Regions from separate parts of the Friedmanniella luteola genome, predicted to be linked through region 1. Evidence: riboswitches for the same ligand, from Rfam matches in the RefSeq annotation. Region 1 holds a riboswitch; the other holds the start of a gene.
The links. A riboswitch is a leader RNA that binds a small molecule or an ion and turns the genes downstream of it on or off. The one in region 1 is predicted to bind cobalamin.
Positions count from the first base shown of each region.

Region 2: another riboswitch for cobalamin. It lies ahead of BLT72_RS10525 (FecCD family ABC transporter permease); the one in region 1 lies ahead of BLT72_RS20735 (VWA domain-containing protein).

Region 1 is NZ_LT629749.1:4,436,661-4,448,206, reverse strand. It holds gene BLT72_RS20780 (adenosylcobinamide-GDP ribazoletransferase) at 1-444, opposite strand, end outside; gene cobT (nicotinate-nucleotide--dimethylbenzimidazole phosphoribosyltransferase) at 449-1,477, opposite strand; gene BLT72_RS20770 (hypothetical protein) at 1,944-2,201, shown strand; gene BLT72_RS20760 (response regulator) at 2,735-3,388, shown strand; gene BLT72_RS20755 (potassium channel family protein) at 3,476-4,213, shown strand; gene cobA (uroporphyrinogen-III C-methyltransferase) at 4,245-4,988, opposite strand; partial or broken gene BLT72_RS23210 (NAD(P)-dependent oxidoreductase) at 5,019-5,306, opposite strand; gene cobBC (bifunctional hydrogenobyrinic acid a,c-diamide synthase/histidinol phosphate aminotransferase CobBC) at 5,303-7,849, opposite strand; gene cobO (cob(I)yrinic acid a,c-diamide adenosyltransferase) at 7,846-8,460, opposite strand; gene BLT72_RS20735 (VWA domain-containing protein) at 8,460-10,616, opposite strand; adenosylcobalamin (AdoCbl) riboswitch at 10,689-10,776, opposite strand; gene cbiE (precorrin-6y C5,15-methyltransferase (decarboxylating) subunit CbiE) at 10,861-11,546, shown strand, end outside.
Region 2 is NZ_LT629749.1:2,200,739-2,212,284, reverse strand. It holds gene BLT72_RS10545 (APC family permease) at 1-1,087, shown strand, start outside; gene BLT72_RS10540 (ArsR/SmtB family transcription factor) at 1,210-1,554, opposite strand; gene BLT72_RS10535 (SRPBCC family protein) at 1,551-2,012, opposite strand; gene BLT72_RS22210 (hypothetical protein) at 2,087-2,287, opposite strand; gene BLT72_RS10530 (MFS transporter) at 2,378-3,616, shown strand; cobalamin riboswitch at 3,694-3,880, shown strand; gene BLT72_RS10525 (FecCD family ABC transporter permease) at 3,967-5,019, shown strand; gene BLT72_RS10520 (ABC transporter ATP-binding protein) at 5,016-5,846, shown strand; gene BLT72_RS10515 (ABC transporter substrate-binding protein) at 5,843-6,889, shown strand; gene BLT72_RS10510 (hypothetical protein) at 6,935-7,159, opposite strand; gene BLT72_RS10505 (AI-2E family transporter) at 7,183-8,331, opposite strand; gene BLT72_RS10500 (VOC family protein) at 8,549-9,070, shown strand; gene BLT72_RS10495 (ABC transporter ATP-binding protein) at 9,102-10,889, opposite strand; gene BLT72_RS10490 (SRPBCC family protein) at 10,899-11,390, opposite strand; gene BLT72_RS10485 (DUF1206 domain-containing protein) at 11,470-11,546, shown strand, end outside.

The DNA of each region.
Region 1 (11,546 bases):
CACGGCCAGCCCGAGGGCCGTCGTCCAGCCGGTCACCACGCTGCCGGCCGCGACCGCCTGCAGACCCAGCACCAGCACCAGCGCCACCACGCCCATCGGGCCGACGTCGCCCCTCCGCATCACCTCCAGCGCCCTCTCCCGGTCCCAGCCGGCGCCCAGCCCGTCGACGGTGTCGGCGAGCCCGTCCAGGTGCAGGGCCCGGGTGCCCAGCGCCAGCGCGGCGACCACGAGCAGCCCGACGGCGGACCCCGGCAGGGCCAGGGCTGCCCCGGCGCCGCCCACCAGCGCCGCGACGAGGGCGAGCGGGACGACGGCGACCGGGCCCAGCAGCATCGCCCCGCGGGCGGTGGCGCGGTCGACCTCCACGGCGCCGGTGGGGAGCACGGTCAGGGTGCCGACGGCGAGCCGGAGGGCGGCCGCGCGCGGACCGGGTCGACGGGCCACGCGCTCAGGGCGCCAGGTCGGCGAGCAGGGCCATGTCGCGGAGCAGCAGGGCGGCCGAGCGCAGCACCGGCAGCGCCGTCAGTGCGCCCGTGCCCTCGCCGAGCCGCAGCCCGAGGTCCAGGACCGGTTCCAGCCCCAGCTTCTCCAGCGCGAGCCGCTGGGCGGGCTCGGTGGAGCGGTGGCCGGCGGCGCACCAGGCGACCACCCCGGGCTGCAGGTCCTCGGCGACCAGCAGCTCGGCGACCGGCACGATGCCGTCGAGCAGCACGGGCACCCGGGCCCGCGCCGCGGCGACGAGGAGGCCGACGCCGGCGGCCAGGTCGGCCGAGCCGAGCGCCGCCAGCCGCTGCACGGGGTCGGCCACCCGGTCGCGAGCCCGCTCCAGGGCGCGCTCGACGACCGCGGTCTTGTGCGCCAGCCGGGCGTCGTCGATGCCCGTGCCGCGGCCGACGACCTGCTCGGCGGCGGCCCCGAGGCTCGCGGCGACGAGGGCCGTCGCGGGGGTGGTGTTCCCGATCCCCAGGTCGCCGACGACCAGCAGGTCGGCCCCGGCCGCGATCTCCTCGGTGGCGACGCGGGCACCCACCGCCAGGGCGGTGGCGGTCTCGGCCGCGGTCAGCGCGTCCTCCCGGTCGAGGGCGCCCGAGGAGCGGCGCACCTTGTGGTCGGTGACCCCCGGCAGATCGGACAGGTCGGCGTCGACGGCCAGGTCGAGGACCCGCAGGGCGACGCCGTGCTGGCGGGCCAGCACGCTCGCCCCGGCCTCGCCGCCGACGAGGGCGCGGACCATCGCCGCGGTGACCTCGCGGGGGTAGGCCGAGACGCCGTCGGAGGAGACGCCGTGGTCGCCGGCCAGGATGACGGCCCGCACGGCGGCGGGCGGGTCGGCGGGGCAGCGTCCGGCGCACGCCGACCACCAGGCCGCGAGCTCCTCCAGCCGGCCGAGGGCGCCGAGGGGCTTGGCCAGCGCGTCCAGCCGTCGGGCGGCCTCGGCCCGGACCTCGGGGGCGGGCGGGGGCAGGGCGGTGGGCATGGGCGTGTCCTCTCAGGTTGCGGCGACCCGACGTGGTGCTCGGCCGCAGGCAGGGTCTGGCTCGAGCTCCCCCGACCGGCGGACCGGAGGTGGCGGGCTCTCACAGTGGCGCGACCGCGTCGGGTTCTCACCGAGCTTCCTGGTCTCCTGCGGTGGCCAGGAGCCTAACGGGCCGCCTGCCAGGCGGGCGGGGGTGACCACCTGGGCGACCCGGCCGCGGTGGGACCGCGAGCGGCCCGGACCCGGCGGGACGGGCCTCCGGGGCGCCGGGAGAACGGGTGGGGGGAAAAGCGGCGGAAAGGGCCTGGAGATCTCGGTCCGGTCACGCTCCGGTCGCTTTTCGGAATGACATTCCGAACCGGTGGGAAAAGGGGCAGGAATGGGCCGGGAAACCGGGACCAAGGTCCCGCCGGACCGAGGACCTTCAGGCCTGCCGACCACCTCGCGGGAACGGTTGACTAGGACCATGAGCCAGGACGTGGTGCTCGACACCCAGGGAGACCGACCCGACGAGACCGCCGGGAAGGTCCGCACGGCCCCGTCGGCCCCGTCGTCGGTCGACCCCGTCCGCGCGCTCACCGAGTCGATCCAGCGGCCCGGCGGGCTGATGTACCGCGTGCCCGGCACCCGCACCAAGCGCCCGTTCGACGCCCAGTACTGGGCCTGCTGGGTCGTCGCCCTGGTCTACCCGGTGCTCATGGCCTACCTCTGGATCACCCGCTGAGCCTGGGCCCCGTGCCCGCGCCGGTGACCCGCCATGGCCATCAACGATGCTGCTGCTGCCGCTGTGCCGCCCGCAGGCTCCCGACCGCGAGGGCGCCGGGGCGGCGCCGTCGCGCCGACCGGCCCCGCCCGCCGCGCCGCGCTCCACAGCGGTCCCCCGGACCCGACCGCCCCGGACACGACAGCCCGGGGCACGAGCGCTCCGTCCACGCTGGTCCCCGCGGAGTCCGGCGGGGGACCTGAGGGCACCGCAGCCCCCACGGCGACGAGCGCGACCTGCTCGGACGGCGCGGCCGGGGTGGCACCGGTGTGCGACTGCGGTCCGTCGTCCGCCCGGCCCGTCGAGCGCCGGGGGGAGGCCGACCCGGGTCCACGGCCGGTCGTGCTCGCCGGCGACGGCGGCGACCTGGGGGAGGATGGGCGCCGCAACGGACCGCCCGGCCCCTCCGGACCGGTGCTCCGCCCCGGGGACGGCGGGACGACCGGGCACCAGGACGAGGGGGACGTGCGCATGCGCTGGTCGGGGCCACTGAGGTGAACGCCACCACCACCCGTGTCTTCATCGTCGATGGGCACGAGCTGGTGCGGCGGGGGCTGGTCGACCTGGTGGCAGCGGAGCCCGACCTGGACGTCGTCGGTTCGGCCGGCAGCGCCGAGGCGGCGCTACCGCTGATCGCCGCGAGCAGCCCGGACGTCGTGCTGCTCGACGCCCGGCTGACCGAGGGCGCGGGGCTCGGCGTCGGCCGCCGGATCCGTTCCGACCACCCGGACGTGCCCTGCGTCCTGCTGGCCAGCTTCGACGACGACGAGGCCCTGTTCACCGCCGTGATGGCGGGCGCCGCCGGTTACCTGGTGAAGCAGGTCGGCGGGAGCAGCCTGCTCGACGGCGTGCGCACCGTCGCCGGGGGTCGTCCGCTGCTCGACGGCGCCGTCGTCGAGCGGCTGCTCGACCGGCTGCGGCGCTCCGGCCAGGGCGACCACCGCGGCGGCAGCCTCGACGACCACGAGCAGCAGGTGCTCGAGCTGGTCAGCCGGGGCAGCACCGACCGGCAGATCGCCGAGAAGCTCGACACCTCACCGGCGGAGGTGCAGGTCTGGGTGACGAGCCTCCACGCCAAGCTGGCGCTCCGCAGCCGGGGACCGTCCGTCCCGCCCGGTCACCGGATGTCCCCCGCCGACCCGGCCTGACCCGGACGGACCCGTCCTGACCGCGCGCTCGCCGTCGTCGCCGACGACCGGCGGACCCCGGCCCCGGGGCGTCGGTAGGGTCGCGGCATGAGCTCAGCCGTGCGCGACCTGCTGCGGCCGGTCGCGCGGCACCCGTCCGCGGTCCTGCTGGTGGTGCAGCTGGTCGGCGTGCTGCTGTACCCCTTCGCCGAGTCGCTGGCCTGGGGGCGTGGGCTGTTCGAGCTGTTCGGGGCCCTGGTCCTGGGCCTGGCCGTGTGGTCGGTGCGCGACTCACCGGGGCCGACCTCGGTCGCCCTGGTCCTCGGCATCTCGGCGTCGGCGCTGTCGGTGGCCGACGCCCTGAGCCCCAACCCCACCATCGCCCTCGTGTCGTCGGTGCTGCACGCGCTGTTCTACTTCTGGGCGGCCGGGAACCTGATGACGTACATGCTCGCGGACGCGACGGTCACCCGCGACGAGCTGTACGCCGTCGGCGCCACCTTCACCCTGGTGGCGTGGGCGTTCGCCTACGTGTTCCAGCTGCTGCAGGCCCTGCAGCCGGGCTGCTTCATCGCCGCGGTGGACCCGGCGGAGCAGCGGACGTGGATGGAGCTGCTGTTCCTCAGCTTCACCAACCTGTCCAGCACCGGGCTGTCGGACGTCGTGCCGGTCACCTCGCACGCCCGGTCGGTGGTGATGATCCAGCAGCTGGCGGGGCTCGGCTACGTCGCGCTGTTCGTCAGCCGGCTGGTCGGGCTGACCATCAACCGGCAGCAGCTGGGTCCCGCGCCCACGGCCAGCCCCGACGGGGACCGGTCCGAGGGCGTCCAGCACGTCGACGGCTGAGCCCGCCCCGCGCCCTGAGCCCGGCGCAGGGTCAGGGCCGGAAGCCGGCGACGGCGCCGATCACCGTGATGGCCGGGGGCCGGATGCCGGCCTCCAGGGTCAGCGCCGCGATGTCGTCGACGCGGCCCCGGACGTCGCGCTGGCTGGGCAGGCCGGCGTCGGCGACGGTCGCGGCCGGGGTGCCGGGAGCCATCCCCTGCGCCACGAGCTCGGCGGTGATGGCGGGCAGCGTGGCCACCCCCATCAGGACCACCAGCGTGGTGCCGGCGCGGGCCAGCGCCGCCCAGTCCAGTGTCGAGCCCGGGTCGCCCGGCGGCAGGTGGCCGGAGACGACGGTGAACCCCTGGGTGAGCTGGCGGTGCGTCAGCGGGATGCCGGCCAGGGCCGGCGCGGCGATCGCGGAGGAGACGCCGGGCACCACCCGGACGGGGATCCCGGCGGCCGCGCAGGCCTGCCACTCCTCGCCGCCGCGGCCGAAGACGAAGTTGTCGCCCCCCTTGAGCCGGACCACCCGGCGGCCGGCGCGGCCGTGCTCGACCAGCAGCTCGTTGATCCGCTCCTGCGAGGTGAAGGTGCCGCGGGGGATCTTGGCCACGTCGATGACCTCGGCCCCGGGGCGGACCTGCTGCAGGACCGACAGCGGCGCCAGCCGGTCGACGACCAGCACGTCCGCCGTCCGCACCGCCTCCAGCCCGGCCACGGTCAGCAGCCCGGGGTCGCCTGGCCCGCCGCCGACCAGCACCACCTCGCCGCGGCCGTCACCGCCCGGCAGCAGGGGGACCGCGGGACGGACCGCGAGCACGCCCCGGGCGGCGGCCCGGCGGGCGGCGTCGGCGTCGAGGTCGGGGTCGCCGGTGGCGGGCACCAGCAGGGCGGCGCCGTCCAGCACGCCGTCGTCGCCCTCGGACCGCACGGTCAGCAGCCCGCGGTCGGCGAGGTCGGCGATGGTCGTGCCGGGCACGTCGCTGACCACGGTCACGTCCGCACCCGCCTCCAGCAGGGCGGTGACCGGGGCGAGGGCCTCGGCCCGCCCGCCCCGGACGACGACCCGGCGGCCCGCCAGGTCGAGGTCGGCGACGAAGCCGCGGGTCATCGGGTCCCTCCGAGGAGCGTGGCGAGCGCCGTCAGCAGGCGCTCGGTGGTGGCCGGGTCGCGCACGGCGACCCGGACCCAGTCGGGGCCGAGGCCGGGGAACGTGTCCCCGCGCCGCACGGCGAAGCCCCGCTCGCGCAGCGCCTCGCGGACCCAGCCTGGCTGATGCGTGCCCCGCACCCCCGCCGTGTCCACGCAGACGAACGGGGCGGCGGGGACGCCGGCGACGGGCAGGCCCAGCTCGGCGAGCCCGTCCACCAGCAGGGTGCGGCGTGCGGCGATCTGCTCCGCCTGCGCCCGCGCCTCGGTCAGGGCGGCGTCGGACAGGCAGCCGACGGTCGCGGCGAGGGCGGGCGTGGACACCGACCACGGGGGCTGCTGGGTCGCCAGGGCGGCGACCAGCGCCGGGTCGCCGACGACGTAGCCGGCCCGCAGCCCGGCCAGCCCCCACGTCTTGGTCAGCGAGCGCAGCACCAGCACGCCGCTCATCGTGGCGCTGACCAGGGACTGGTCGGGACCGGTGACGGCGTCGAGGAAGGCCTCGTCGACCACCAGCACCCGGCCGGGGGCGCGCAGCCGCTGGAGCACCTCGACGGGGTGCAGCACCGACGTCGGGTTGGTGGGGTTGCCGACGACGACGAGGTCGGCGTGCGCCGGGACCCGGTCGGGGTCGAGGACGAAGCCGTCGGCGGCGTCGAGCACGAGCCGGTCGGGCCGGTGGCCCGCGGCCCGCAGCGCGGCCTCCGGCTCCGTGAACTGCGGGTGGACGACCAGCGGGTGCCGCGTCACCAGGGCCCGGGCGATCAGGGTGAAGGCCTCCGCGGCGCCGGACGTGGGCAGCACGTGGTCCTCGCCGACGGCGTGCACGTGCGCGATCGCCGCCGTCGCCGCGGCGGTGGAGGGGTAGGCCCCCAGCGTCGGGACGGTGGCGGTGATGACGTCGGCCAGCCACGCCGGCGGCTCGCGGTGCTGCACGTTGACGGCCAGGTCGACGAGCCCGTCGCCGACTTCGGAGTCGCCGTGGTGGTGGAGGTCCACCTCAGCCGTGACCTGGGCCTGTCGAAGGGCGGGAGTGCCAGTCCACGCGGACCCTTCGACAGGCTCCGGGAGCGGCGGGCCCGCGGCCCCCGGGTCCGCGGCCCAGGCGTGCACGGCGTCGACGAACCGCTGGGCCAGCTGCGGGTGGCCGGCCCAGTGCAGGTGCAGGTAGCTGGCGTGCAGGCTCGCCCGGCCGCGCCCGGCCGGGTCGGCGGAGAAGCCGACGCGGTGGCCGTCGACCAGCCAGGCCTCGTCGTCTCCGGCCGGCGGGTCGACGTGGGTGCGGTGGAACTCGTGGCCGGTGACGCGGGCGCCGCGGGCGGCGAGCAGGGAGTCCCCCGCCGCCAGCAGGGTCTGGTAGCGCAGCGTCAGCTTCGGCGTCATCGCGGCCTCGGCGTCCAGGGCGCCGACCATCGGGGAGCCGTCGACGCTGCGGCACAGGTACAACAGCCCCGCGCACTCGGCGACGGTGGGCACCCCGGCCTCGACGGCCGTCCGCAGCGCGGTCCGCAGGGCCGCGTTCGCGCTCAGCTCGGCGGCGTGCACCTCCGGGAAGCCGCCGCCGAGGTAGACCCCCGCGGTGCCGGCGGGCAGCGCGGCGTCGGTCAGCGGGTCGAAGGGGACGGGCTCGCAGCCGGCCGCGCGCAGCAGCTCGTCGGTCTCGGCGTAGCGGAACGTGAAGGCGCGGCCGGCGGCGACGGCGACGACGGGCCGTTGCCGGCTGGGCGGGTGCACGGCGTCCGCCGGTGACCACGGCTCGCCGGCCAGCGGCGGCGCGGCGTGGGCCAGGGCCAGCACGCGGGTGAGGTCGAGGTGCTCGGCGACCTGGGCCGAGAGCCGCGCGATGGCCGCGGCGGCGTCACCGCGCTCGGCGGCGGGGACCAGGCCGAGGTGCCGGGACGGGGCCTCGATGCCGGCGTTGCGGGGGAGCACGCCCAGCACCTCGACGCCGGTGGCCTCCAGCGCCCGGACCACCTCGTCGCTGTGCCGGACCGAGCCGGCCTTGTTGAGCACGACGCCGCTGAGCCGGACGGCGGGGTCGAAGGTGGTGAGCCCGTGCACCAGCGCGGCGGCGGTCCGGGAGACGGAGCTGATGTCGAGCACCAGGACGACCGGCGCCTGCAGCAGGCCGGCGACGTGCGCGGTGGAGGCGTAGCCGTCGCCGCCGATCTGGCCGTCGAACAGCCCCATCACGCCCTCGACGACGGCGACGTCGGCCGGGGTCGGGGCCGTCATCCCGTGCAGGAACAGCGGCCTGATCTGCTCCTCGTGGCACAGGTGCGGGTCCAGGTTGCGGCCCGGCCGGCCGGTGGCCAGCGCGTGGTAGCCCGGGTCGATGTAGTCGGGCCCGACCTTGAACGACGCGACCTCGAGGCCCTCGGCGCGCAGCGCGCCCATCAGCCCGGTGGCGACCGTCGTCTTGCCGTGGGAGGAGCCCGGAGCGGCGACCACCAGCCGTGGGGCGGCGGTGGTGGAACCGTGCCCTGAGCCTGTCGACGGGCTCACCACTCGATGCCCCGCTGGCCCTTCTGGCCCTCGGCGAAGGGGTGCTTCACCGCCCGCATCTCCGTGACGAGGTTGGCGATCTCCAGCAGCTTCGGGTCGGCCCGGCGGCCGGTGATGACGACGTGCTGCTGGCCGGGCCGGTTGACCAGGGTCTCGACCACGTCGTCGACGTCCACCCAGCCCCAGGCGATCGGGTAGGTGAACTCGTCGAGGACGTAGAGCCGGTGGGTCTCGGCGGCCAGCCGGCGCTTGATCTCCTGCCAGCCCTCGGCGGCGTCCGCGGCGTGGTCCTCCTCGCTGCCGGCCTTCCGCGACCACGACCAGCCGGAGCCCATCTTGTGCCACTCGACGGGTCCGCCCTGGCCGGTCGTCCGGTGCACCTCGTCCAGTGTCTCCAGCACGGTCTGCTCGCCGATCCGCCACTTGGCGGACTTCACGAACTGGAACACCCCGATCGGCCAGCCCTGGTTCCAGCCGCGGACGGCCAGCCCGAAGGCGGCCGTCGACTTCCCCTTGCCGTCGCCGGTGTGCACGATCACGAGCGGCCGGTTCCGCCGCTGCCTGGTGGTCAGCCCGTCCTGGGGCTCCACCTCGACGCGTCCCTCGGGCATCAGGCGGCGTCCTGAGCCGGTCGAAGGGCGGACGCGCGCTTCTCGGGCGTGTGCCGCTGCACCACGGACAGCAGCTGGTCGGCCGCGACCTCGCCGACGGGGACGTGCTCCGCGCCGAGGTGGACGCTGAGCGTGCGCGCCAGCCCGAGGCCGAAGCCGGTCTCGCAGTCGATCACCACGCTCGCCACGCCGGCGTCGCGCAGCAGGCCGGCGGCGCGCCGGGAGCGGGCGACGGCGTCGGGTCCCGACGTGGCCCGGCCGTCGGTGACCAGCACCAGCAGCGGGCGACGACGCGGGTCGCGGATCCGCTCCTGCCGCAGGGTCTCGGCGGCCAGCAGCAGGCCCTCGGCCAGCGGGGTCCGACCGCCGTTGGGCACCTCGTCCAGCCGGCGGGCGGCGACCTCGACCGACGACGTCGGGGGCAGGGCCAGCGTCGCCGCAGCCCCGCGGAACGTGATCAACCCGACCTTGTCGCGCCGCTGGTAGGCGTCGAGGAGCAGCGACAGGGCGGCCGTCTTGACCGCCTCCATCCGGCGGCGGGCGGCCATCGACCCGGAGGCGTCGACGACGAGCAGCACGAGGTTGGACTCGCGGCCCTCGATGGTCGCGGTCCGCAGGTCCTCGCGGCGCAGCCGTAGCACCTCGGCTCCCGCCCGGCCGCGCGCGTGCTGCTGGGGAGCGGCGGCCCGGATGGTGGCGGGCAGGTGCAGCCGGCCGCCGGGCTCGGGGCGGGACGCGGCGCCGACGCTGCGGCCGGTCCGGGTCACCGCGCGGCTGCGGCGGCCGGCCTCGCCCGCACCGATCCCGGTGGCGGTGAACAGCCGGGTCCGGTAGGCGGTGCCGGCGCTGGCCAGCGTGGTGGGGACGACGGCGGCCGTCGGGGCGTCCTCCTCCCCGGTCGGTCCGGGTTCCGGGGCCTCGGACCGCTGGTCCTGCGACGGCGGACGTCGGTCGGCCTCGGGGCCGGCCGGCGGTGGGTCCCCGGCGCCCGGGCCCTCGGGCGAGGCGCCCGGGGCGTCCGGGGGCTCGCCGCCCTCGTCGTCGGGACCGGGCTGCGGCGGCTCCGGTTCGGGTTCCGGCTCCGGCTCGTCCTCGCCGAGCAGCTGGTCCAGCAGCTCCTCGTCCAGCCCGGGGGCGTCGAAGGGGTTGCGGCGCCGGCGGTGGGGCAGGGCCAACCGGGCGGCGGCGCGGATGTCGGCCTTGGTGACGCGGATCCGGCCGTGCCAGGCGGCGTGCGCGACGGCGGCGCGGGCGGTGACGAGGTCCGCGCGCAGCCCGTCCACCTCGAAGGCGGCGCAGATCTCGGCGATCAGCAGCAGCTGGTCGTCCCGCAGCTCCACCTCCTCGAGCAGCGCACGGGCGGTCCGCAGCCGCGCGGACAGCGCCTGCTCGGCGTCGGCGTAGCGGGCGGTGAAGGCGGCCGGGTCGCGGTCGAAGGCCATCCGGCGGCGCACCACCTCGGCGCGCAGGGCCGGGTCGCGCGGGGCGGCCACCTCCGCCGTCAGCCCGAAGCGGTCCAGCAGCTGGGGGCGGAGCTCGCCCTCCTCGGGGTTCATCGTCCCGACCAGCACCATCCGGGAGGCGTGGGCGACGGAGACGCCCTCCCGCTCCACGGTGGAGCGGCCGGTGGCGGCGGCGTCCAGCAGCAGGTCGACGAGGTGGTCGTGCAGCAGGTTGACCTCGTCGACGTAGAGCAGGCCGCGGTGCGCGGCCGCGAGCAGGCCGGGCTCGTAGCGGACCCGCCCGGCGCCGAGCGCCTGCTGCAGGTCCAGCGAGCCGATCACCCGGTCCTCGGTGGCGCCGACGGGCAGCTCGACCAGCCGGGCCGGCCGGGTCGTCGCGTGCGGACGTCCGGAGGGGGCGTCGGCGAGGTGCGGGCCGTCGGGGCAGCCCGGGTCGGGGTCGGCGGGGTCGCAGGAGAACCGGCAGCCCTCGACGACGGCGAGCGGGGGCAGCACCCGGGCCAGCGCCCGGACGGTGGTGGTCTTGGCCGTCCCCTTCTCGCCGCGGACGAGGACGCCGCCCACCTCGGGGGAGACGGTGGTCAGCACCAGCGCGAGGGCCATGTCGTCGGAGCCGACGACGGCGGAGAACGGGAAGGTGCGCGGCTCGGCGGCGCGAGCAGCCGGCGCGGGAGGAGCGGGAGCACGAGACACGGGAGGGGAGCCCTTCTGCATGGAGGTCCACGTCCACGCCTGCGGTGAGCCCCGTGCGACTGCGACGCGGCTGGCGCGGCAGACGGCCTGACTTCCCAGGCGGACCTGGGTCACAGTGGCGGGACCGTCCCGGAATCGCACCGGGTTCCTCTGCTGCGCCGCTGTCGATGATGGCACAGGGGCTCGGCGCCGCCCGCGCTCGTCGCCGCCTGAGACGCCCGGCCGGCGGCGCTAGGGTCGTCGGGTGATCGAGGTGGTCGGGATCGGCGCGGCGGGCTGGGACGCGCTGGGTGCGCGCGAGCGTGCGCTGGTGCTCGCCGCCCACCGGGTGCTGGGCGGCCCCCGGCACCTCGACCTGCTGCCCGCCGTCCCCGGTCAGGAGCGCGCCGCCTGGCCCCGGGACCTCCGGGACGCGCTGCCCGGGCTGGTCGCCGGGCACGAGGACCGCCCGGTCGTCGTCCTGGCCAGCGGGGACCCGCTGCTCGCCGGGGTGGGGTCGACGCTGGTCGACCTGCTGGGCGCCGACGCCGTCCGCGTGCACCCCGCCGTCTCGTCGGTGGCCCTCGCCGCCGCCCGGCTGGGCTGGGCGGCCGACACCTACGCGCTCGTCCGGCTGCGGGGCGGCGACGTCGACCTGGTCCGCCGCGAGCTCTACCCCGGCCGTCGGGTGCTGGTGCTCGCCCGCGACGCGGGGACGGCGGCCGAGGTGGCCGCGCTCCTGGTCGAGGACGGCTACGGGACCAGCACCCTGACCGTCCTCGGCGACCTCGGCGCGGCGGAGGAGAGCCGGCTCGACGTCGTGGCGGCCGCCTGGAGCGGGCCGGCCCCCGCGCTCAACGTGGTCGCCGTCCAGTGCGTGGGCGACGCGGGCGTCGCCGGACCCGCCTCGCTGGCGCCCGGGCTGCCCGACGCGGTGTTCGACCACGACGG
Region 2 (11,546 bases), 2.2 Mb from region 1:
GGCCGGGGGAGCCGCGATCTTCGCCGAGCGCGCCTTCCGGAACCCGCTGGTCGCGTTCCTGGTCGGCTTCGCCATGCTGGCGGCCGGGGTCACCAGCGCCGCCGGCCTGGCCCTGGCGTTCGCGGGGGACTACCTCGGGACCTTCCTCGACGTGCCCGCCGTGCCGGCCGCCGTCGTGTTCCTCGGCCTGGTCGCGCTGCTCAACGCGCGCGGGATCGCCGAGTCGCTGCGGACCAACCTCGTGATGACCGTGGTCGAGGTCAGCGGGCTGCTGATCGTCATCGTGACGGTGGCGGTGCTGCTGGGCCGCGGCGGCGGCGACGTCGGCCGGGTCACCGAGTTCCCGGCCGGCGTCAGCCCGGCCGCGGCGACCCTGGGGGCCGCGGTGATCGCCTACTACTCCTTCGTCGGCTTCGAGACCTCCGCCAACGTCGCGGAGGAGGTCCGCGACCCCAGCCGCGCCTACCCGCGGGCGCTGTTCGGCGCCCTGGTCACCGCGGGCGTCGTCTACGTGCTCGTCGGCCTGGCCAGCTCGATCGCCCTGCCGGCGGCCGAGCTGTCCGCCTCGAGCGGCCCGCTGCTGGCCGTCGTCCAGGCCACCGGCGTCGGCATCCCGGCCTGGGTGTTCAGCCTGATCGCCCTGGTCGCCGTGGCCAACGGCGCGCTGCTCACCATGATCATGGCCAGCCGGGTGACCTACGGGATGGCCGAGCAGGGGCTGCTGCCCGGCGTCCTCGCCCGCGTCCTGCCGGGCCGCCGGACGCCGGCGGTCGCGATCGTGGCCACCACGGTGCTGGCCATGCTGCTGACGCTGGTCGGCGACCTGTCGGTGCTCGCCAGCACCGTCGTGCTGCTCCTGCTGTTCGTCTTCATCAGCACCAACGTCGCCGTCCTGGTGCTGCGCCGCGACCGCGTCGAGCACGCGCACTTCCGGGTGCCGGCCGTCGTCCCGGTGCTCGGCGTGGCGTCGTGCGTCCTGCTGCTGACGCGCCAGGAGGGCACGGTCTGGCTGTACGGCCTCGGGCTGCTCGCCGTCGGCGTCGCGCTGTACGGCCTGACACGGCTGAGCGGACGTCGGGTGAGCTGACCTCACCGGCCCTCCCGACACCCCCCGGTGCCAGTCCGATAAGCGACATTATGTCAGATAGGCCGGAGCGGACCGCGATCCTGGGCAGATCTCCACCATCCCGCGTCCCTCCCTCTGCCTCGTCAGTCCTGCTGGCGCCGGATCGTCTCGGCGATCCGCTTGATCCGCTGCAACCGGGCGTCCCACGCCGACCCGACCGAGGACAGCTGGGCCACGGCCCGGGTCAGCTGGGCGTCGTCCACCCGGTACCGCTTCTCCCGCCCGGCCGGCGTGGCCCGCACCAGGCCGACGCGGTCCAGCACGCCGAGGTGCTTGGCCACGGCCTGGCGGGTGACGGGCAGCTGGTGGCCGAGCGAGGTCGCCGTCCCGCCACCCTCGACCAGCAGCAGGTCGAGCAGCCGGCGCCGGGTCGGGTCGCCGATGGCGGACCACAGGTCGTCGTCGACCTCTTCGACGACCGCGCTCACGCGGGCACCCCGAGGGTCGCCACGTAGGGCGCCAGCCGGGGCAGGTAGAAGTCCCAGCCGGTGACGTGCTCGCGGTACTGCTGCTCGAGGACGGCCGCCTCCCAGCCCAGGGCGCGGAAACCGGTCTCGGTCATCGTGAGCAGGGTCCCCACCCCGGACGGCACCAGGTCGAAGGTGACCAGGAGCGAGTTGCCCTCGCGGGCCGGTTCGCCCGCCGGGTGCGTCCAGCGGAACGCGAACCGCCGCGGCGGCTCGACCTCGACGACGGTGAACGCGACGACCGTCCCGCCGGTCTGCTCCTCGCCGAAGACGATCTCCCCCACCGCGCCGGGCACCGGCGCGTAGCGGGCGTCGTCCGGCCACCAGGCCCGGAGGTGCTCGGGGCTGCTCACCACCCCGAAGACGACCTCCGGCGACGCCTCGACGTAGATCTCGCGCTCGATGCTGCCCAGCTCCATGCCGACCTCCTGCAACTAGTGGTTGCAGAAAAGCCTAGGACGACGTCAGAAAATACGCAACCATCAGTTGCGCGTCAGCTCCGGCGGCGGCCGACCAGCAGGTAGACGAGGTGGTTGCCGGTGTTCAGTGCGGTCAGCACCCGCCACAGGGTCGGGCTGCCGCGCAGGTCGGCCCGGTCACGGCGGGCGATGTCGCGCCAGACCAGCGCCGTCAGCACCGCGTGGGCCGCGAGCGCCGGCAGGACCGTCCGCGTCCGGCGGTCGTGGGTCGTCATGCCTCACCCTGGCGCACCGGACCGGGCGACGTCCAGCGGCCGGGCGACTCTGATTCGATCCAGCGCGCCGTTCTCCCTAGGCTGTCGCCGGTGACGAACCCGCGGCCGGCTCCTCGAGCCCGACGGGCCCGCGCCGCCACCGGCGCCCTCTTCCTCACCAACGGCGCGCTCTTCGCGAACCTGGTGCCGCGCTATCCCGAGATCAAGGCCGAGCTCGCGCTGAGCAACGCGCAGTTCGGCCTGGCGGTGGCCGGGTTCCCGATCGGGGGGATGGTCGCCGGGCTCGCCGCCGGCGCGCTGATCCGGCGGCTCGGCTCCGACCGGCTGGCGGTCGGCGCGACCGTCGTGGCCGCCCTGGGCCAGCTGGCGGCGGGCGTCGCCCCCGTCGGCATCCTGCTGGCCGCCGGGCTGCTCCTCGCCGGCGCGATGGACGCGCTGGCCGACGTGGCCCAGAACTCCCAGGGCCTGCGGGTGCAGAGGCGGTACGGCCGCTCCATCCTCAACTCGCTGCACGCCATCTGGAGCGTCGGCGCCGTGGTGGGCGGTGCCCTCGGCGCACTGGCGGCGGAGGCGGCGCTCCCCCGCGGGCTGCATCTGGGGGCCTCCGCCCTGGTCTTCGGCACCGTGGCGGCGTTGGCGTTCCGCTGGCTGCTGCACGACGACGAGCCCGTCGAGCCGGCGCCCCCGCCCGTCGCCCCCGCGCCGGGCCGGCGCCCGACCTCCGGCCGGCTCCGGCTCTACGGCGTGCTGGCGGCCCTCGTCCTGGTCGGGGGCGCGGGCGGCGTCATCGAGGACTCCGGCAGCTCCTGGTCGGCGATCTACCTGACCGACGCGCTCGGGACCTCGGCGTTCGTCGCCGGCACGGGCTTCATCGCCCTGCAGGGGATGCAGTGCCTCGGCCGCTTCCTGGGCGACCCGCTCGTGGACCGGTTCGGGCAACGGGCGGTGGCACGGACGGGTGGGCTGGTCGCCCTGGTGGGGATGGGAGCGGCCCTCCTCGTCCCGACGGTGCCCGGTACGGTCGTCGGGTTCGGGCTCGCCGGGCTCGGCATCGCCACCCTGATCCCGGCCGCGATGCACGGGGCCGACGCGCTGCCCGGGCTGGCGCCGGGCACGGGGCTCACCGTCGTGAGCTGGCTGCTGCGGCTCGGCTTCCTGCTCTCCCCGCCCGTCGTCGGGGCGGTGGCGGACGCGGCCTCGCTGCGGGTCGGGCTGCTCGTCGTACCGCTGGCCGGCCTGGTGGTGGTCGCCGCCGCCGGCGTGCTGAGCGGGCGCTCCCACCGGACGTCGGTCCCGGTGCCCGAGCCGGCGACCGTCACCACCCGCTGAGCGCGGGACGCGCTCCTGGGAGCTCGTGCCGCCTCGTCGGCGCAGGCTGCTCCGCCATCCGGCGGCAGGGGCCTGCTAGGTTCGGCGGACGAGTCGGTCGTGCATCCGCGAGGATGACAGGGAACCCGGTGGAACTCCGGGACTGGCGCGCAGCGGTGAGGGTGACGGCGGTGGCGTGAGACCACTGGGGCTGCACAGGTCCTGGGAAGGTGCCACCTCCGGTCGACCCCGAGTCCGAAGACCTGCCGGCTCGGTCGTGCCCGCCCAGAACCCCGCGACCGGGTTCCTGCCTGAATCGAGACCTCCGTGTCCGCGTCCCGTCCTGCAACGCCCGCCCCGCCGACCGCCCGGTGACCCACCTGCGCGACGCCCGTCAGCGCCGTCCCGGACCCACCGCCGTCGTCCTCGCCGCCGCCCTGGTGCTCAGCCTCGTCGGCTCGCTCGCCCTGGGCACCGAGACCGTGCCGCTGCCGGCCGTCGTCGACGTCGTCGGCCAGCGCCTCACCGGCGGGCGCGGGGCCGACCCGACCGCCGACGTCATCGTCTGGGAGCTGCGGGCCCCCCGGGCCGTGCTGGCCGCCGTCGTCGGGGCGGGCCTCACGCTGGCCGGACTGGCCATGCAGACCCTCGTCCGCAACCCGCTGGCCGACCCCTACCTGCTCGGGGTCTCCTCCGGCGCCGGCGTCGGCGCCACCGCCGTCATCACCACCGGGCTGCTGGGTGCCTGGGGCGTGTGGGCGCTCTCCGGCGGCGCCCTGCTGGGCGCGCTCGCCGCCTCGGTCGTGGTCTACCTGGTGGCCAGCGCCCAGGGCGGTCTGACCCCGCTGCGGCTCGTGCTGTCCGGCGTCGTGCTGTCGTCGGCCTTCAGCGCCGTCGCGTCGTTCCTCGTCTTCGCCGCGCAGGACAGCCGGGCCGCCCAGTCGGTGCTGTTCTGGCTGCTCGGCAACCTGACCGGGGCCACGTGGGCCAAGGTCGGGCTCCCCGCGGCCGTGGTCCTGCTGGCCACGGCCCTCCTGCTGGCCAGCAGCGGCTGGATGGACGCGCTGGCCGCCGGGCCCGACACGGCCGCCTCCCTCGGCGTGCCCGTCGGGGGCCTGCGGCGGGCGCTGTTCGGCGGGCTGGCCGTGCTGGTCGGGGTGCTGGTCGCGGTGTCCGGCGGCATCGGCTTCGTGGGCCTCGTCCTCCCGCACCTGGCCCGGCGGGTGGTCGGCGCCCGGCACCGCGCGCTGGTGGTGGTCGCTGCGCTCGGCGGGGCCCTGTTCCTGGTGTGGGTCGACGTGCTGGCCCGGATGCTCTTCCGGCCGCTGGAGATCCCCATCGGGGTGGTGACCGGCGTGGTCGGCGCCCCCGTCTTCCTGCTGCTGATGGGTCGGGCCGAGTACCGCTTCGGGAGTGCCCGGTGAGCCCGGCGAGCCCGACGAGCCCGCCCGGGGTCGCGCTGACCGCGACGGGCCTCGACGCCGGGGTCGACGGCCACCTCGTCGTGGCCGGCGTCAGCCTGGCCGTCGAACCCGGCAGCCTCGTCGCCGTCGTCGGCGAGAACGGCAGCGGCAAGTCCACGCTGCTGCGCGCGCTCGCCGGGCTGAGCCGGCCGCTGGCGGGGCGGGTGGCCGTCGACGGCGCCGACCTGCACGCGCTGCCCGGCCGGGCCCGGGCCCGGCTGCTCGCGTGGGTCGGGCAGGAGGACGCGCCGGCCGAGGAGCTGCTGGTCTGGCAGGCCGTCGCGCTCGGGCTGGTGCCCCACCAGCGCCCCTGGGCCGGGCCGGGCTCGGGCGAGCGGGAGACCGTCGCCGCCGCGCTGGCGCAGGTGGGGCTGCAGCACCTCGCCGACCGACGCTGCGACCACCTCTCCGGGGGCGAGCGCCGCCGGGTGATGCTGGCCCGCGGGCTCGCCCAGCGGACCGGCCTGGTCGTCCTCGACGAACCGACCAACCACCTCGACGTCGCCCACCAGCAGGAGCTGGTCGGGGTGCTGCGCGGCAGCGGCCGCACCGTCATCGCCTCCCTGCACGACCTCGACCTGGCCCGCAACGGCTTCGACCAGGCCGTCGTGCTGCACGACGGCCGGGCCCTGGCCACCGGCCGGGCCGCCGAGGTGCTCGTGCCGGAGGTCGTCCGGACCGCCTTCGGCGTCGTCCCCGCCCTGCTGCGCGACCCGGCCACCGGTCAGGAGCACCTGGTGCTCCGCCCACCCCACCTCTCCCCCGCCGACCGGAAGAAGTCCCGATGAGCCCCCACCACCCCCGCCTGGCCGCCCTGGCCGCCACCGGTCTCGCCCTCGCCCTGCTCGGCTGCAGCGCGACCGCGCCGCCCGCGTCGTCCGGGTCGCCGAGCAGCCCGGGGACGGTCACGGTCACGAACTGCGGGAAGCCGCAGAGCTTCCCCTCCCCCGCGCAGCGGCTGTTCGTCAACGACGGCAACCTCGTCGCCCTCAGCCTGGCCGTGGGCGCCGGCGACCAGATCGCGGCCGTCACCAGCCTCCAGGACGACACCGACGTGCTGACCCGGGCGTACGGCGACGTGGTCGGCGGGCTGCGCCAGGTGGCGCCGGAGAGCCCGACGATGGAGACCGTCGTGGCCGCGCGGCCCGACGTCGTCGTCGCGGGCTGGAACTACGGGTTCAGCGAGTCGACCGACGTGACGCCGCAGACCCTCGGCGACCGCGGGATCGGCGCCTACGTGCTGAGCGAGAGCTGCCGGCGCGCCGACGGCGCCCGCGGCACGATGGACCCCTGGGACGCGGTCCGCACCGACCTGACCAACCTCGGCGCGATCACCGGGCACGTCGACACCGCGGCGGCCGTCGTGGCGGACACCGACGCCCGGCTGGCCGCCCTGGCCGCGGCCCCGCGGCCGGAGCGGGCGCCCGTGGTGTTCGTGTTCGACAGCGGGACGGACGCCGTCTTCTCCTCCGGCGCCTTCGGCGGCCCGCAGGCCATCATCGACGCCGCCGGCGGGCGCAACGCCCTCGCCGACCTGAAGGACACCTGGACCGAGGTCAGCTGGGAGCGGGTGGCGAAGGCCGACCCCGACCTCATCGTCTTCGTCGACTACCCCGGTCAGACGCTCGCCCAGAAGCAGCAGGTCCTCGCGGAGCACCCCGCCAGCCGCGACCTGGCGGCCGTGCGCGAGGAGCGCTACCTCGACCTGCCCTACGCGATGTGGACGAGCGGCCCGCTCAACGTCGACGCCGCCGAGCACCTGCGGCAGGGGATGGAGCGCTACGGCCTCGTCCCGGGCAGCGGGCTGCGGCCCCGGCTCGACCTGGGCTGAGGACGGGTCGCCCCGGGGGGCGAGGGCCGTCAGGGGTGAGGCGCGTCAGCCCGACGACTCCGGCGCCAGGGGCCCACCGAGCCGGTCGCTCAGGTTGGGGCCACCCGTCGGCCGGAGCAGCTCGTGCAGGTCGAGGCCGAGCTCGTCCAGCAGGCCGCCGTGCCGCTCGCTGTCGACCCGGTCGGGCAGCCGCTGCTGGGCGCGGCCGATCTCGTCGTGACGGCCGGCGACCCTCAGCAGGGCCACCAGCTCGTTCCTGGTGATGCGCATCAGCGGCTCCTTCGTCGAGGTCCTCAGCTGGCGTCGAGGCGGGGCTGGGCCACCTCACGGAGGATGAGCAGGCCCACCGCGGCGACGGGGACGGACAGCAGCGCGCCGACGATCCCCAGCAGGCTGCCGCCCACGAGCGCGGCGATGACGACGAGGGCGCCCGGCACGTCCACCGCCTTCTTGAACACCCGCGGCTGCACCACGTAGTTCTCGAACTGCTGGTAGAGCGCGTAGAAGATCAGCGCCGCGATGCCGATGGTCACCGACTGGCTGAACCCGATGATGACGACGACGACGGCCGCGAGCGTCGCGCCGATCAGCGGGATGATGTCGAGCACCGCGACCAGCACCGCCAGCGCCAGCGCGTACTCCGACAGCCCGACGACCAGCAAGAAGACGTAGGACAGCACGCCGGCGATCAGCGCGACGACGAACGTGCCGGAGATGTAGGAGCTGATCCGCAGGAAGATCTGCTCGGACAGGTAGCTCGACCGGTCCCGGCGCGAGGCCGGGGTGAGCCGGACGACCGCGTTCTTGATCGCCGGGAGGGCGACCAGGAAGTACAGGCTGAGGATCAGCAGCGTGAAGCCCGAGACCACCGCGCTCAGCACCGCGGCCCCGGCCCCGAGCAGGCTCCCGAACGCCGAGGACACCAGCCCGCCGGAGCTGATCGCGTCCCGGGCCCGGTCGACCACCTGGTAGCGCTCGTTCAGCGCGTTGACCTGCGGGTTGCGGAGCGTGTCCTGCAGCAGGCCGGGCCCCGAGCGGACGAGGTTGCCGATCTGCTCCACGAAGACGGGGACCACGGCGAGCAGGGCGAGCGCGAAGACGACCACCACGCCCACCAGCACCAGCAGCACGGCGGTCCCGCGCTTCACCCCGCGCCGGGTCAGGGCCCGCACCAGCGGGTTCAGCCCGAGCGCGATGAAGAAGGCGACGACCACGACGATGATGATCGAGCGGGCCTGGACGACGGCCTGGGCGAGGGCGTAGGCCAGGATCACCCCGACCGCCCCCACGAAGCCGATGCGGAAGGGCGACGTCTGGTTGAGCAGCCGCCGCCGGGCCGTCGGGGCCGGCGCTCCCCCGTCCTGGTCGTCCTGGCGTCCGGCGGGGTCGGGGACCGGGCGCCCCGGCTGTGAGCCGAGGGTGCTTGCTCCGTGGGCGGTCATGGGTGCTCCTGGGTGGTGAGATCGCGCGGGGGGTTGACGCGGGGGTGGAGCCGGATCCGGGGCGGCGACGCGAGGCCGCCGCGCCCGATCGGTCGCGCGCGACCGGTTGGCTACCCGCAGCGCGTACGCCGTAAACACCGGAGCGGGTGACGGGTCGGCCGGCACGCTCCGTGCTTCCACGGATGCGCGCCCGCCGCTGGCGGAGGAGCCTCCGGGCATGACCACGACCACGGGCACGACCACCCCCACGAGCACCACCCCCGGGGCGACCACCCCGTCGCCGGCGCCACCGCTGCTGGGCGTGTCGCACCTCGCCCTCTCCGCGCCCGACCTGCCGGCGGCCCGGCGCTTCTGGACCGGGACGATGGGCTTCGAGGTGACGACGGACACCCCCCACCTGCTGTTCGTCGTCCACTGGCCGAGCCGCGTCGCGATCGCGGTGACCGACCACGAGGCCACGGTGCGGGGGCCGTTCGACGAACGGCGGACCGGCCTCGACCACGTCGCCCTCGCGGTCCCGGACGCCGACGCGCTGGAGGACTGGCGGCAGCGGCTGGTCGCCGACGACGTCCCGCACAGCGCGGTCGTCGACTCCGGCGCCGGTCTGCACCTCAACCTGAGGGCTCCGGGCGGGGTCCCGGTCGAGCTGTACGTGATGGACGCCGCGACCGCCGCCGCGTTCGGGCTGGACCACCCGCACGAGGGCCACGCCCACGGACCGGCGGGGTCGACGCCCTGAGCGCCGCGCCCTGGCCGGCGGCGGGCCGCGATCAGGTCTGGGGCTGGTGCAGCGCCTCGCCGGTCTGGACCGCCCACAGCGCGGCGTAGAGCCCGCCGCCGTCGACGAGCTCGTCGTGGGTCCCCGACTCGGCCACCCGGCCCTCCGCCAGCACCCAGATCCGGTCGGCGTCGCGGACGGTGGAGAGCCGGTGGGCGACGACGAGGGCCGTCCGGTCGGTCGTCACGGTGGCGAGCGAGCGCTGGATGGCAGCCTCGGTCTCGTTGTCCACGGCCGAGGTGGCCTCGTCGAGCACCAGCAGGGCCGGGTCGCGCAGGATCGCGCGGGCCAGCGCGATCCGCTGCCGCTGGCCGCCGGAGAGGGTCAGGCCGCGCTCGCCGACCACGGTGTCGTAGCCCTCCGCCAGCCCCTCGATGAAGGTGTGCGCCTCGGCCAGCCGCGCCGCCTCCCGGATGGCGTCCTCGCCCGCGTCGGGCCGCCCGTAGGCCAGGTTGTCGCGGACGGTGCCGTGGAAGAGGAAGACGTCCTGGCTGACGTACCCGATGGCCCCTCGCAGCGAGTCCCAGGAGAGGTCGCGGACGTCGACGCCGTCGAGGAGCACCCGGCCCTCCCGCGGGTCGGAGAACCGCAGCACGAGCCGCAGCAGGCTCGACTTGCCCGCGCCGGTGGCTCCCACGACCGCGTGCGTCTCCCCCGCCGGCACGACCAGGTCGAGGCCGCGGAGCACGTCAGGACCGTCGGCGTAGCCGAACCGGACGCCGCGCAGCTCCAGCCGGCCCCGCACCGGGGCGTCCAGCCGGAGGTCGCCCGGGACCTGGTGGCCGCGCTCCTCCAGCAGGGAGAAGATCCGCCGCGTGGAGGCCATGGCCCTCTGGTAGAGGTCGAGGGTCTCGCCCAGGTCGGTGAGCGGCCAGAGCAGCCGCTGGGTCATGAAGACGAGCACCGTGTAGAGGCCGACCTCGAGCCGGCCCTGGATCACGAACCAGCCGCCCAGCAGCAGGGTGGAGGTGAAGCCGGCCAGGATGGCCATCCGGATCAGCGGCACGAAGGCCGCCGACGAGCGGATCGCCGCCCGGTTGGCGTCCCAGTAGCCCTGGGAGACCACGCGCACCCGCTCGACCTCGCGCCGCTCGGCGGTGAAGGCCTTGATGGTGGTGAGCCCGCCCAGGTTGGTCGAGACCGTCGCGCTGACGTCGCCGGCGGCCTCCCGGACGCGGCGGTAGAGCGGCTCCAGCAGCTTCTGGAAGCGGATCGAGCCCCAGACGATGACCGGCACCGGGATGAAGGCCAGCAGCATGAGCTGCCAGGACGACGCGGCGAACACGGCGCCGACGAACACCACGGTCCAGAAGGTGTGCAGGATGACCCGGGCGCCGACGTCGAGGAAGCGCTCCAGCTGGTTGACGTCGTCGCTGATGATCGACAGCACCCGGCCGGGCGCCGAGCCCTCGTGCCAGGAGACGTCGAGGTCCTGCACGTTCGCGTAGGTCTCCACCCGCAGCTCGTGCTCGACGGCCTGGGACAGGCCCCGCCACAGCACCGCCGCGGCGTAGTCGGTGGCCGACTCGACCACCCAGACGGCGATGTTCAGCAGCGCGATGACCAGCAGCTGGCCGAACCGGCCCTCGATGCCGAACAGCGAGGCGGCGAAGGAGTCGGCGCCCCGGACGACGACGTCGACCGCCACCCCGAGCAGCAGCTCGGGGGCCACGTCGGCCGCCGTGTTCAGGGTGGTGAACGTGGCGGCGGCCACGACGCGGGGGCGGTGGCGGCGGTGGTGCCGCCAGAGCGCCCGCAGGGGCTGGGAGGTTCCGGACACCCGCAGAACCTAGCCCGCCGCGGCCGCCTCCCGCGCCGCGGTCAGCACGACGGGATCGCTGCAGCCGCGGGCGTAGCCGGCGATCCGCCGGTCGATGTCGCGCTGCAGGACCCAGCGCCCGAGGCGGTCGGCCAGCGGCTCCAGGAGCCGGGGGCGGGTGGCGAAGTTGTAGCGCCACGTGACGTCGGTGGTGCCGGGCTGCGCGCCGGGGGTGAACCGCCACCCGCCGCCGAAGCGGGCGAAGAACCAGGGACCGCTGACCATCGTCATGCCGACGTTGCGCGGCGGGGCGAACGAGACGTAGCGGCTGACCATCCGCAGGCCGTGCCGCGAGGTCGTCGCGGTGCGGACCCCCTGCGCCGGCCGGGTCGCCCCGTCGAGCAGGTGCTGGGAGCGGACGAACGGGTCCCAGCGGTAGCGCAGCGGCGCGGTGGTCTGGGACACCCAGAACGCCAGCTCGGGTTCGAGCGGGACGGTCAGCCGGGACTCGACGACGGGCACCGCCCCAGTATCGGGTGCCCGGGGTCACGAGTTCGGACGACCGGCCTCCCCGTGCGCCGGCGGGCCGCATGATGTGCCCATGAGCAACGCGGGGGTGGCGGGCCAGGCCGCCGAGGGTGCACGCGACGCCAGCCAGCAGATGCGGGGCTCGCGCGG